Regions from separate parts of the Pseudoalteromonas sp. Of7M-16 genome, predicted to be linked through region 2. Evidence: predicted binding sites of a transcription regulator. Region 2 holds the regulator's gene; the other holds the start of a gene.
The links. Region 2 encodes sigma-54, which starts transcription at its own class of promoters, with help from an activator protein. Its sites were predicted from a motif close to GTTGGCACGNNNNTNGNNT; they were not measured.
Positions count from the first base shown of each region.

Region 1: MHN81_RS01015 (DUF2726 domain-containing protein) is a predicted target of sigma-54. The motif match lies at 3,532-3,550, and genes of this name have one in related genera.

Region 1 is NZ_JAKRFY010000001.1:214,750-221,611, forward strand. Features, by position in the region: gene arcB (aerobic respiration two-component sensor histidine kinase ArcB) at 1-2,297, opposite strand, end outside; gene folE2 (GTP cyclohydrolase FolE2) at 2,560-3,480, shown strand; gene MHN81_RS01015 (DUF2726 domain-containing protein) at 3,591-4,181, shown strand; gene mtnN (5'-methylthioadenosine/S-adenosylhomocysteine nucleosidase) at 4,301-5,008, shown strand; gene MHN81_RS01025 (cobalamin biosynthesis protein) at 5,010-5,954, shown strand; gene tyrS (tyrosine--tRNA ligase) at 5,993-6,862, opposite strand, start outside.
Region 2 is NZ_JAKRFY010000003.1:278,168-285,029, reverse strand. Features, by position in the region: gene mgtE (magnesium transporter) at 1-513, opposite strand, end outside; gene MHN81_RS05015 (HPr family phosphocarrier protein) at 831-1,109, opposite strand; gene rapZ (RNase adapter RapZ) at 1,109-1,951, opposite strand; gene ptsN (PTS IIA-like nitrogen regulatory protein PtsN) at 1,964-2,419, opposite strand; gene hpf (ribosome hibernation promoting factor) at 2,423-2,710, opposite strand; gene MHN81_RS04995 (RNA polymerase factor sigma-54) at 2,737-4,248, opposite strand; gene lptB (LPS export ABC transporter ATP-binding protein) at 4,290-5,015, opposite strand; gene lptA (lipopolysaccharide transport periplasmic protein LptA) at 5,012-5,542, opposite strand; gene lptC (LPS export ABC transporter periplasmic protein LptC) at 5,532-6,086, opposite strand; gene kdsC (3-deoxy-manno-octulosonate-8-phosphatase KdsC) at 6,083-6,634, opposite strand; gene MHN81_RS04970 (KpsF/GutQ family sugar-phosphate isomerase) at 6,636-6,862, opposite strand, start outside.

The DNA of each region.
Region 1 (6,862 bases), on a different contig from region 2:
GAGTGAAGGGTTAACTGCCCTTCTCTTATTAATTCTTCTAAGTCTGATATCCACTGTTCACGCATCTCCGTATCCGCGGTTCCACACTCAGTTTCCATTACCTTCGCATGTTGCTGTACTAGTTTAAGTCCAACAGATCCTGCTGCACCTTTTAATTTATGCGCCACAGAACCGTACTCAGCGACATCATCGTCACGATTTGCAACAGTAAGCTCGTTACAGTACGTTGGGTTTAGTTTAGCGAATAATTCGCAGCTACGTTTAAAGGTATCAACCCCCATAGATGCTACGAAGTCCGTGATAGTTTCAATATCAAGTAAATTGCGCTCTATCTCTAATACCTCTACCGTGTTTTGCTGAATCGTACTAACGTCTTCTTTAACACTATCGATGCCAAATAATTCAGCCAGCATCTTGTCTAGCTTGGTGGTATTAATAGGTTTTGCCAATGCACCTTGAATGCTTATCCCTTGTAGCTCCTGCTCTGCACTTCTGACATTTGCTGTCAAAGCAACAATTGGCAAAGCGTCAAAATGACTATCGTCACGAATTTGTCTAGCAACTTCGTCACCATTTAGATCAGGCAACTGCATATCAAGTAGAATAAGGTCAAGTTCATCCTCAGTTTGAACAAGGGACAATGCATCTTCACCTGTTTCTGCCCAAATTACTTCATGACCGCGCTGCTCAAGTAAGTTTGTCGCTATTTCAGCATTTAGCGGAACATCTTCTACAAGCAATATGTATAAACCACGGCCGGCATAACTTTGCTGATTTGGTGCACTACACAACTCCAATGGGATCTCGACATCAAATCGACTTCCTTTACCTGGCATACTACTGACTGCGATGCGCCCTTTCATCGCTAATACCAAGGCCTTTGTCACCGCTAATCCGATCCCTGACCCGATAGCATTATTGCCTTCAGCATCAGGCGCTTTGTAGTACATATCAAAGATTTTATCTTGCTGCTCTGCTGAGATCCCCACCCCGGTATCAATAATACTCATACTCAACCAAGGTCCACTGTCGCGGTTTTCTCTGCGACACTCAAGAGTCACACAGCCACGGTGAGTGAATTTCACAGCATTATTAATAAGATTCCAAAGCACTTGGCGCAATCGTGTAGGGTCAAGCAATGCGTAAACATCTAACACACCAGAGCGTTGAATTTTGAACTCGAGTCCTTTTTGTCCAGCAATCAGATCTGAAAAGTTGACTACGTCGTTGATAAAATCAGATACATTAATGCTATCCGTCGCGATATCTAATTGCTCCCTGTCGATCTTGTCCAGATCGATAATATCGTTAAAAATATTACCTAGGGTTTCAGCACTTGAGAAAACCGTATTACACCAACTTTTTTGCTGCTGAGTGAGCTCGGTATCTAAAAGCATGCGTGTTAGACCTACGATCCCATTAAGCGGCGTTCTAAGTTCATGGCTTAACGTGGCAATAAATTTCCCTTTGTCTTTATATGCCGTTTCTAATGCTTGCTCCGCCTCTTTACGACTGGTAATGTCACGGCCAAACGCTAACAATCCAATATATTCGCCTTCATTATTAATAAAAGGCAGTTTGCGCATCTCGAACCAGCGGTTTTCATCTTTGACTGGATATTCTACATCCAACGAAATGGTTTGCTGAGTGGCACTGACCTGTGCATCTGTCTCCAATACTTTAGGCACGACCTGATCGACAAAAATCTCATCTGCGGTTTTACCAATTAGGCCTTCGCTATCTTTCCCAATCACTTGTTCGAACTTTTTATTACACCCAGCAAACACACCGTGTTCATCTCGGTAATAAAATAAATCAGGGGATGAATCAACAATTGAGCGCAATAACATACTTTGCTGGGCAAGCTCTTGCTCTGCTTTTCGACGTTCAGTTATTTCGTTTCGCAGCTCTGCAATTGCACGGTGTTTTGCATGCAATGCCATTTTTCGTTCATCTATTTCATTATTAAGTCGGTTGATATTGTCTTTTAGTGTTTGGTTCAACAATTTTTCTTGTTGAGTGGCTGACTCTAAGTACTCTTTCGAGCTCTCCAATTGGCGAATAGCAAAAACAGCAACTGAGATAAGTAAAGGCGAAGTCAGTGCTGCAAATACAACAACAGACAATACATTTACCAAAGTGACTGTTCCTAGTGCCACATAATAAAACATACAGGATAAAACCAATGACGCCACGAGCACCAGAACATAAGCAATTGCTCCAGCTTTGCGTTCACCGTATTTTCGAACCAAATTAGAGAGAATTCGAGCCCAAGACCCGAACGAAGAATCAAGCATAATAATAGTCACCTTGTTAACTTGACCATTATACCTCAGCTGAGCACATATGCGAGCGGCCAAATAGTGTAACTTTATTGAAAAATCTCAAACTTTTAAAAAATAACCGAACCTGAGTAACCACACAAATAGTGTGATAACGTATCAAATACTGCACACTCAATGGGATTTTGTTTATTCTAATTAAGAATATCCACAGAAAAAAAACTCATTTTAGTGTAATATGAGAGCATTTTTGATGTCGTGATTAAAGAGAGTTTAAATGCCAACTTCAATGCCAGACATTGCACACAATGCAGATGCGCTTCAAACCGGAACCTTAGAATGGGTAGGAATGGGGGACATTGAGCTGCCTCTACAATTAGCTAGTAAGGACCTTAATGATCTTCCTGTGAATGCCAAGGCTGATGCATTTGTCAGCTTAGACAAGCCTGAAGCAAAAGGCATACACATGTCACGACTGTTTTTGGCTTTAGATACGCTATCATGTGAACAAACTCTGACGCCTGTCACACTAGCATCATTGCTTGATCAATTTGTGACAACGCACAAAGATCTCAGTAACGCGGCAAAAGTTGTACTCAATTTTGAATTGCCTTTACGTCGTGCATCACTTTTAAGTGGTAAGCAAGGTTGGAAGAGCTACCCTGTAACCATTACAGCGACGATAAAAGAGCAAGCATTAAGTATCGAACTGGCAGTCGATGTAACTTACTCATCAACTTGTCCATGTTCAGCTGCGCTTGCAAGACAACTTATTCAAAATGCATTTGAAGAGCAATTTTCTGGCAAGCCTTTAGATCACGATAGCGTACACGCTTGGTTAGGCACAACTGAAGGCGTAGTCGCTACTCCGCACTCACAGCGCTCTATTGCTAATATCAAAGTTAAGTTGCCACAAGGCGCCACTGAATTCGATATTAAAGGCTTAATAGATATCGCAGAACAAGAACTAAAAACGCCTGTACAAGCGGCAGTTAAGCGAGAAGATGAGCAAGAGTTTGCCAGATTGAATGGCCAAAACTTGATGTTTTGTGAAGATGCGGCAAGAAAACTCAAAGCACTGCTCAACCAAAATAACTTCGACGATTTTTACGTCAAAATCAATCACTACGAATCACTTCACGCTCACGATGCCGTAGCGTACGCTGTCAAAGGCGTAGAAGGCGGTTACCAAGTTTAATATTCAAAGTGGCGTTAAATTTTGTGGTTGTAACGCCAATGATAAATCACTTCCGGCACACTCTTTGCTTAGTAAATTACCAAAGTCAATTTGTTGTCGTGGAGTGATTTATGGAATTAACACTTTTAGCTATTTTAGCGCTTGTAGTCATTGCCTCTATCGTAATTTCAAAATATACCGATGTGGGCGGCAATCCATATCCGTTTAATCGCAAAGATTCGGTTTTTACGACCGTCGAAGCATCATTTTTGCAGCTACTTGAACGTGCCGTTGGTGACAGGTTTAAGATAGTCAGCCGTGTTAAACTTGTCGATGTCATAGAGTGTAAACCGGGTTTATCCAAAAAAGCACGTCGCTCAGCTATCACTAAAGCACAAAATAAACAGCTTGATTATGTATTGGTAGATAAAAGCACGCTTAATATTGTAGCGGCTGTGGATTTGGTCAATAACTCAAATAAGAATGGCCATAAAGCACAAAAAGATTGGTTTGTCAGTGGTGCATTAGAATCCGCAGGGATCCCTCATATCCGCATGAAAATCAAATCTGGTTATAAGAGCCCAGAGGTAAGAGCTGCTATCCTATTCAAGCTTGGACAGAAACCAGAGCAAACCAAACCAGTACGAAACCGCAGTTACAAGCCAGCAGTACTTTCTCCATCGCAGGCTAAAGCCGCAAGTACACAACTCGCAGAAATTTAGACCTCATATGGCTGCTTGAGCGCTTCAAGCAGCTTGCTTCATTGTTTTGCCGCCAAAAGAATGCTTTCAAAATAAGAATGTATATAATGAGCAGTAACTAAAATACAAAGAGAATAATTATGAAAATTGGCATTATTGGTGCGATGGAGCAAGAAGTTACGATTTTACGTGACACCATGCAGTCTCCAAAAACACTTACAAAAGGCGGATTTACATTTTACACCGGTGAGTTAGGCGGCCACGAAGTAACATTAGTACAGTCTGGTATCGGTAAAGTTGCCGCAACTGTTGCAACCACTCTACTTATCGACAACTTTTCACCAGATTGCGTGATCAATACAGGTTCAGCAGGTGGTTTTGAACCTTCACTCAATGTGGGTGATGTGGTTATATCAAGTGAAGTACGTCACCACGATGTAGACGTTACAGCTTTTGGCTATGAAATGGGGCAAGTGCCTCAAATGCCTGCAGGATTTGAAGCTCACCCAGCTTTAATTAAAGCGTCAGAAGCCAGCATTCATGTACTAAAAGATATCCAGACAATGGTAGGTCAGATTTGTACTGGTGATTCATTTATGTGCGATCCTGTACGTATTGATAAAACACGTCAAGACTTTCCAAATATGCTTGCTGTTGAAATGGAAGGAGCAGCAATTGCACAGGCATGTCATGTACTAAATACACCATTTGTGGTGATCCGTTCATTGTCTGATATTGCAGGTAAGGAATCTCCTCAATCATTTGAAGAATACCTAGAAATTGCATCTGTAAACTCATCAAAGCTTGTCATCGCATTACTTGAAGAGTTAACACAGGTAACCCTTTAAAGTGGCACTCATTTTATTGCAAGCCCAAGAGGGCTTGCTTATCTTCTGCCTAGCTGTACTTTGTGCATTTAGCTTAAATCTATCTAAGCTCTATCACCCCAATACCATTTTTACGTTAATAACTAGTAACTTAGCCAAGCGTGTAGTAAAAAAAAGCAATACGGTTACTCAGCATAAGCTCTCTGGCGCGCTCGCTTGTATGTTGCCTACACTAACTGTCGTCTTACTGTTATTTGCACTGTCCTATATTTCTTTTTATCCACAGTGGTTTGGCGGGTTAATTTTATTTTTATGTTTGGATACCCACTTTGAAGGACGGGCAAAGCGCATTGCGAGACTGTTATCTCAAGGTCAAAAAGGCTCAGCTAAACAACTATTGGCCAGCATTGTAATTCGAGACACTGCAAAGTTATCTGAAGTTGGCATCATAAAGGCATCGTTAGATTCTCTGGCGCTTAATACAGTCCGTCATTTTTATCTAATTATCATCTTTTATCTGATTGCGGGCCCCTATTTAGCACTGGCATATAAACTTTTGCTGTTATGCGATCAAAGCTGGCGAAAACAACTTTGCGTGCAACACCCTTTCATGGCTGCCGTACAAAAAATCATATACCTTCTCGAGTGGCTTCCTATTAGATTCTTCATCCTAATTATGGCGTTAACCCAAAACCTTGCGAAAACGCAGCATTACTTAAAGCATTATGCACAGCACTACGTAAATAAAAATTCGGGGTGGATCATAGCGTTGTTTTCTGCCAGCTTGAATGTGCAGCTCGCAGGTCCCCGCTTTTACCATGAAGAGCGTTTTGACAACATTAGGATAGGAAGCGATCGCCAACCTACTGTAGAAGATATTCAACACATGCTAAAGCTATTGAACAGTATGAGGTGGTTTTGGCTGGGTCTAACCGTATTAATTTGGTTTGCAATTAATTTAATATAGCCAAGTGAGCTTTATCACTTGGCTACTGAATAAATGACTTAGTCTACTGTCACTTTCGCAAACTTACGCTTACCTACTTGGTAAATTTCAGTACTGCCTTTTGCTATTTCTAGCTTAGTATCAGTGATTTTCTCTTCACCATTGAGCTTCACCGCACCTTGTTTAATCATGCGCATAGCTTCTGAAGTACTTGCCACAAGGCCAGCTTCTTTTAGTAAGTTGGCAATAAATGTTGTATCGCCTTCAATGCTCACTGTTACTTCAGGGATCTCATCAGGGAGTGCATTCTTTTGGAAGCGCTTGATAAAATCTTGATGGGCTGCCTGCGCATCATCTTCACTATGGAAACGTGCAATCATTTCTTTCGCAAAATCAATTTTGATATCGCGAGGGTTGCGACCACCTGCAACTTCTTCTTTTAACGCTGCAATATCAGTCAATGATTTAGCACTTAATAGCTCGTAGTAACGCCACATAAGGTCATCGGAAATAGACATGACTTTACCAAACATTTCAGTTGGGGCATCTGTAATACCGATATAGTTACCTAATGACTTAGACATCTTTTGAACACCATCTGTGCCCTCAAGCAACGGCATCATTAAGACTGTTTGTGGCTTTTGACCTTCTTCTTTCTGTAACTCTCTACCCATCAATAGGTTAAAGCGTTGATCCGTACCACCTAGCTCAACATCGGCTTCTAGTGCAACTGAGTCCCAGCCCTGAACTAGCGGATATAAAAATTCATGAATGGCAATTGCCTGACCGCCAGCATAACGCTTTTTAAAATCATCACGCTCTAGCATACGAGCTACAGTTTGTCGCGATGCAAGCTTAATCATCTCTGCACTGCTTAATTTCTCCATCCATTGCGAGTTAAATGCAACAGTGGTTTTTTCCGGATCAAG
Region 2 (6,862 bases):
TTGTGGTAATTCTTCTTTTAATCGCAAATAGCGCAGTACCACATCTAAACTTACATCAGGTCGAATGGTGATGGTATCACCATTCATCAATGCTCCAGCAGAGTCTTCATTGTATGACAGTGCGAGTGTGGCACGTGCTCTATCTTGGCTATCCATTGCACTGATAACATCTTGATAGACAGGGACGGGCAAGCTACGCAGAACTTCACCTAAGTCATCATCGTCCATATCTTCCGTGGCTGCCGCGATTAACTCAGGCTCCATTTTGGCAATTATACTTAGTCGGACGTCTTCAGATAGCTCTTCAAGTACATCCCCCTGGATATCGGGATCAACTAATTGCCATAAGGCTGTTCTAATTTTATGAGGCGATGATTCGAGTAGTAGTGCTGTATCACATGGTGGGATCTCTGCCAATGTCTGTCTGACTTGAACGAACTGTCCACTGTTTATTGCTTTAGTTACTTGCTGTAATTGTTCCAGTGTATAGTCTTGTTCAAAAACGTCAGGCATAGGCTTCCAAATTTCAATTTAAGAATTAGTGATAGTGTTTTTTGATTAGCCATCCAGGACGGCTAATATGTATCCCACTAGATATGTTGACAGTGATCAACCTTGCGGCCATTACTGCCTTAGCATTCTAAAGTTATGGCGTTCAAAATAAATAGATCTGGGAGATCCTATCCGCGCCGTGCCAAATTACTGTAAAAGTGAAAATAATATAATGATTATAGCTGCTTAAATTAAAAGTATTGTATTACAGTTTATTTGCAGTAACAGATCTGTTGGGACAAAAAGTAGAACCCTCACAGCTCATTCGAAGTTAGACGTCATTCTGATTCATGGAACTTATCTTCAATGAGATTTCCAATTGCGAGCAAAGCGTCTTGTGCATCGGGACCTGTGCAGGTTACTTTAACTTCTTTACCCTGACTGCTTTCCAGCAGCAACAGAGCCAATACGCTGTCTCCTGGCGCACTTTTATCACCTTGATATAGAGTAACTTGAGCGTTAAATTGAGTAGACAACTGTGCTAGTACTGTTGCTGCTCGAGCATGTAAACCCAACTTATTTTTTATTAGAAAAACGCCTTCGTATTCTCGCGTCATTACTCTTGTTCTCGGTGACGAATCTTGACATTGGAGTGAGTCCTTTGAAAGCGCTCTCCAAGTGTTTGAGCCAAGTATACAGAGCGGTGTTGACCACCAGTACAACCTATGGCGATTGTTAAGTAGCTTCGATTATTACGCTCTAAGTGTGGTAGCCAAGTTTGCATAAAAGTCTGAATTTGCCAAACAAACTTTTGAACTATGCTATGGCTTGATAAATAATCCACTACGGGCTGATCTAAGCCTGTTAAGGGCTTCAATTCAGGCTCCCAATGCGGGTTTGGTAAAAAACGTGCATCAAAGACATAATCAGCCTCTTTAGGGATCCCGTGCTTAAACCCGAATGACTCGAACGTGATAATAAGCTGTTTGTCTTTTTGCCCGAGGATTTTTTCACGTACACTTTCTGCTAACTGATGAACACTGAGATCTGTGGTATCTATGGTGACATCAGCACGGCGGATTAACACATCAAGTAAGTTGCGCTCTTGTTTTATGGCCAAGTCTAGAGGTAAGTCGTTTAAAGACAGCGGGTGTAAGCGTCGCGTTTCAGAAAAGCGTTTAACCAGAGTTTGATCGTCACAATCTAAATAAAAAACACGTGGTTTCGCAAAACCAGGTAAATACTCTAAGATATCATGAAATTCTTGTTGCTCTTTAGGTAAGTTTCTAACATCGATGCTTACCGCAATTTTATTGTAGCTATCAGAGACACTGCGAACTAGAGCAGGCAGCAGGTTAACTGGAATATTATCAGCGCAGTAATAACCCAAGTCTTCTAAAACTCTTAATGCAACAGATTTACCTGAGCCAGAGCGGCCACTGATAATTATGAGTTCCACGTTTAATTCCTATTATTTATCAAACTCAACAAGGACTTGATGAAGCTCGCTATCATTACTTGCTTGCCTAAGTCGTTTACAAAAAGCTTTGTTATTTAGTTTACCAGCGATACTGGCTAAGGTCTCTAAATGTTGTTTATTTTCACCGTCTGGTACGATGAGTGCAACAAAAATGTCCACATTGCGATCGTCATAGGCATCAAAAGGAATGGCTTGTTGGTTTACAAGTATGATGGCAATAATGTTATTTAAACCTGGCAACCTGCCATGCGGGATCGCTATCCCTTTACCTATCCCTGTACTGCCTAGCTTTTCGCGGTTTAAAAGTGCTTCTAGAATCTCATGTTGATTGGCACTTGGAATTTTTGACTGCGCCAGCTCACTAATATATTGAAGTATTCTTTTTTTACTATTAAAAAGGACCGCAGCTTTGCTACAGTCCTCGGAAATGAGTGTGCTAAGTTTCATGATTTAGTGTCGAGTTAGCTTCTCTTTATGTTTAATCACTTGTCGATCTAGCTTATCAATCAAACCATCAATTGCTGCATACATATCTTTATGCTCTGTAGAAGCAAACAATTCACCTCCGTTGACATGCAATGTGGCTTCTGCTTTTTGTATGAGTTTTTCGACATCTAAGATTACATGTACGTTGTTGATGTGATCAAAATGCCTTTCTAGCTTCGCAAACTTACTCGTTACGTAGTCTCTTAATGAATCGGTAATTTCTACATGGCGACCAGTTAAATTTAGTTGCATAAGCATTTTTCCTTCTTTTGTTACGCCTAAATCAAGCTCTTACGTTGATTAGACGGTGGAATAGCCAAAGACTCTCGGTATTTGGCAATAGTACGTCTTGCCACCTTAATACCTTGATCAGCTAATACATCTGCAATTTTGCTATCACTTAAAGGCTTAGCAGCGTTTTCAGCAGCAATTAGCTTTTTGATGAGTGCTCGGATCGCTGTGGAAGAACATTCACCACCATTCTCGGTACTAACGTGGCTCGAGAAGAAGTATTTCAATTCATAAATGCCACGAGGCGTGTGCATGTATTTTTGCGTTGTTACTCGAGATATTGTCGACTCGTGCATGTCAACCATTTCAGCAACATCATTGAGTACCATAGGTCTCATTGCCTCAGGGCCATGTTCAAAGAATGCCTGTTGTTGCTGCACAATGCAATTAGTAACTTTCAATAAAGTTTCATTTCTGCTTTCAAGGCTTTTAATAAACCATTTTGCTTCTTGTAAATGAGAGCGAATGAATTGACTGTCACTGCTTGATTTTACAGAGCGAGACATAGCAGCATAATGATCGTTAACTCTTATTTTAGGCATAGAATCAGGGTTTAGCTCAACAACCCAACGTCCCTTGACCTTTTTAACGGAGACATCGGGGATTACGTAATCGGCCTCTTCTTGCACTATACTTGCAGCAGGCTTAGGGTTTAAGCTGTGGATCAACGTCATCACTTCTTTTAGCTCACCTTCTTTGAGCTTTGTTTTCTTCATGATAGTACGATAATCACGATTCGCTAATAGATCGATATGTTCATCGATAACTAGCTTGGTTTGTTCAAGCCAAGGCGTGCCTGCCGCAAATTGATTGAGTTGCACAATTAAGCATTCCTGAAGGCTTCGAGCGGCGATCCCTACTGGGTCAAAGAGTTGGATGCGTTTTAGGACAGCTTCAACTTCATCGAGCTCGACGGGGTCTTGATCATTGTCGAGATTCAAGCTTTCTAAAATGTCTTCGCACGATACTGTTAAAATGCCAGAGTCATCTACACCCTCAACAATTGACAGTGCGATCAACCTGTCCGTCGCGCTAAATGGTGTGAGCTCAAGCTGCCACATCAAGTATTCTTGCAAGCTTTCAGTTGTCTGTCCTTGGTAGACGCTTTCATCTTCAGGCATAGGCCCTGATGAACTTACCGGCGCCGCACTGATGTATTCATCCCAAGTCACATCCATCGCCATCTCATCGCTGAGGGTCTCTTTATTTAGAGCTGTATCAGTGTCTTGTTCATAATCGCTGATCTGTGGCTCAGGGATCTCCTCAGAGCTGGACTCTGCTTTTTCGCTTGCCTGTGATTGCTCTTGCGTTTTGTCTAGACCGTTGTCAAAAGATTCTTGTTCGTTTTCTTCTACTTCCAATAAAGGATTGCTGTCCAGCGCTTCTTGAATTTCTTGCTGGAGGTCTAATGTGCTCAACTGCAGCAGGCGTATCGCTTGCTGTAGTTGTGGTGTCATTGTTAATTGCTGCCCCATGCGCAGCTGTAGCGATTGCCTCATGTATCTCTAACAATCCTTTCTGTTGTTACGCTTATTCTTAACTATAGCCTGAATTGTTCGCCTAAGTAGACATCTCGGACTGTTTGATCCGCTAAAACATGTTCAGGGCTACCTGAAGCAATTAATTCACCATGGGAAACAATATAGGCTTTTTCACATACATCCAATGTTTCACGTACATTGTGATCTGTGATCAACACACCGATTCCACGATTTTTTAAATGCTCAATAATTTTCTTTATATCTAACACTGAAATGGGATCAACGCCAGCAAAAGGCTCATCTAATAGAATAAATTTTGGATCTGCGGCTAAAGCGCGAGCAATTTCTACTCGACGACGCTCTCCACCGGAAAGCGCCATTCCTAAACTAGAGCGAATATGTTGAATATTAAATTCGTCCAATAATTCGTTTAGTATCGTTTCACGCTGAGCTTTATTTAGGTCTTTACGTGTTTCCAAAATAGCCATTAAATTTTGATAAACCGTCAACTTTCTGAATATCGATGACTCTTGTGGTAAATAGCCGATCCCCATACGTGCGCGGCTATGCATTGGCAGCAAGGTGATATCCTGCTGATCAATATGAATGCTGCCTTTGTCACTTGGCACTAAACCCACAATCATATAAAAAGTGGTGGTTTTACCTGCGCCATTAGGCCCTAGCAATCCCACAATGCTTCCAGCTTCAACACTGAGTTCGACGTTTTTTACAACTTGTCTGCCTTTGTAGCTTTTGGCGAGTGCTGTGGCTTTTAGTGTGCTCACTGTTGCTCCTTGTTACCATCTTGTTTTTTATCAACAGGGAGTAAGACAGTTCTTACACGCTTACCTTCGTCATTGGCTTTTTGTGCGCTGATCAGCTGTTTCTCCATATCGTAGAGAATTTCTTGAGCGGAAATCTTTTGACCAGCTTGACTGATCTCTGCGTTGCCTTTGATTGTCAGAAGACGATTTGCTACATCGTAACGCACTTCGTTGGCGCTGGCTTTTAGTAGTGAGCCATCAGTTTGTCGTTCCTGAAAGATTGCTGGGGAACCAGTTGCAACTAATAATTGTTTATTTTCGCCTAGCTCCTCTCGTCTGTGCACTTCAAGTCGATCGGCAAAGATTTTTCTCTGGCCATGAATAATTTCGACATTTTCTTCAAATACGCCGATGTTAGTCTGTAATTGTGCTTGCTGCTTGCCTGAACTGATAATGACTTGCTCTGGGTTACTATTAGCCAATACGCAGTGTGGCAGTAGTCCAATAGCACAAGTGAATAGTAGGGTTGCACTTAGTTTATTGCTTATCATAAATCGTTTCGGTGTGGTTGATGAGTTCAATGACCTCAATATTGAGATCGGCGATAAGGCCCTTTCCAGTAATGGTTACACTCGGGCCTGTAATGACCACGGGCTGTTCTGAGCGCATCATCCGGTTGGTGATCTCGAGCCGGAGGTTGTCTGCGTCAATGTGCGTGATCATTGCTGTTTCGTTCAAGTTGGTTGCTTTAACGTTGCCTTCTAAAATCAAGGTATCGTTTTCATATAAAGTGGCTTCGTTTGCAGCGAGTTGCCAATTGTGCTGCCCATTGTGTAATACAAAAATAGGTGCTTCAAAATGGCTAAATCCCAACTCCTGATAGAGCTCCATTCTTTTTGCTGTAATTTGATAACTGAGCTGCCCATTTTCTGCAAAAGAAGTCTGTTTCAAATCGACTGCTACATAATCAGGCTTGGCAATTGTTTCTTCTTGTTGTTGAGTTTGCTGCTCTGTTTGTATTAAAAAAGGATACCAAAGCCACAGCATGGTAGCGCCGAAAACTACGAGTAGTATGACTCGTAAATTAGTCATGTACTGCTCCCATTAGAGAGTAGCTCGTTGCCCTGACTTAACATTAATAAGTCGGTGAGTTCCCTGACGGCGCCAAAGCCTCCAGGCATCATAGTCGTATAGTGAGCCAAGTTTTTCACCAGCGGATGCGCGTCAGCAACAGCCACTGCAAAGCCAACTTGTTGCATGACAGGGATATCAGGTCCGTCGTCACCAATATAGGCGATTTGCTCGTCAGTTAAATTAAGTTCGGCCTTTAATTTGTCATAAGCTTGCAGCTTGTTTTCTTGGCCTTGGTAAATATGATTAACGTTTAGGCTAGTCATTCGATGCTTAACAATTTCTGAATGGCGGCCTGTGATCACGGCAACTTCAACACCTGTTTCAATGAGTGCTTTAATCCCAAAACCGTCTTTGGTATTAAATGCTTTTAGTTCTTCACCTTGATTTCCCAAGTAAATGCGGCCGTCAGAAAATACACCGTCAATATCACAAATTAGCAGTTTAACTGCTTTGGCTCTGTCACCTATTTGAGATGTGATGGGTTGATAAAGCTCACTAAACTGCATGTTATAATACTCCTGCGCGCAATAAGTCTTGGGTATTTAATGCCCCAATAGGGTGCTGGTTTTCATCGATCACAATGAGGCCATTAATTCGTTTCTTTTCCATAATATTGAGTGCTTCAGCTGCGAGCATATCTGGTGAAGCCGTAGTACAGCAAATCGTCATAACCGACTCAATAGTATCATTATGCAGATCAATTTTTTGCTCAATAACCCGGCGTAAGTCACCGT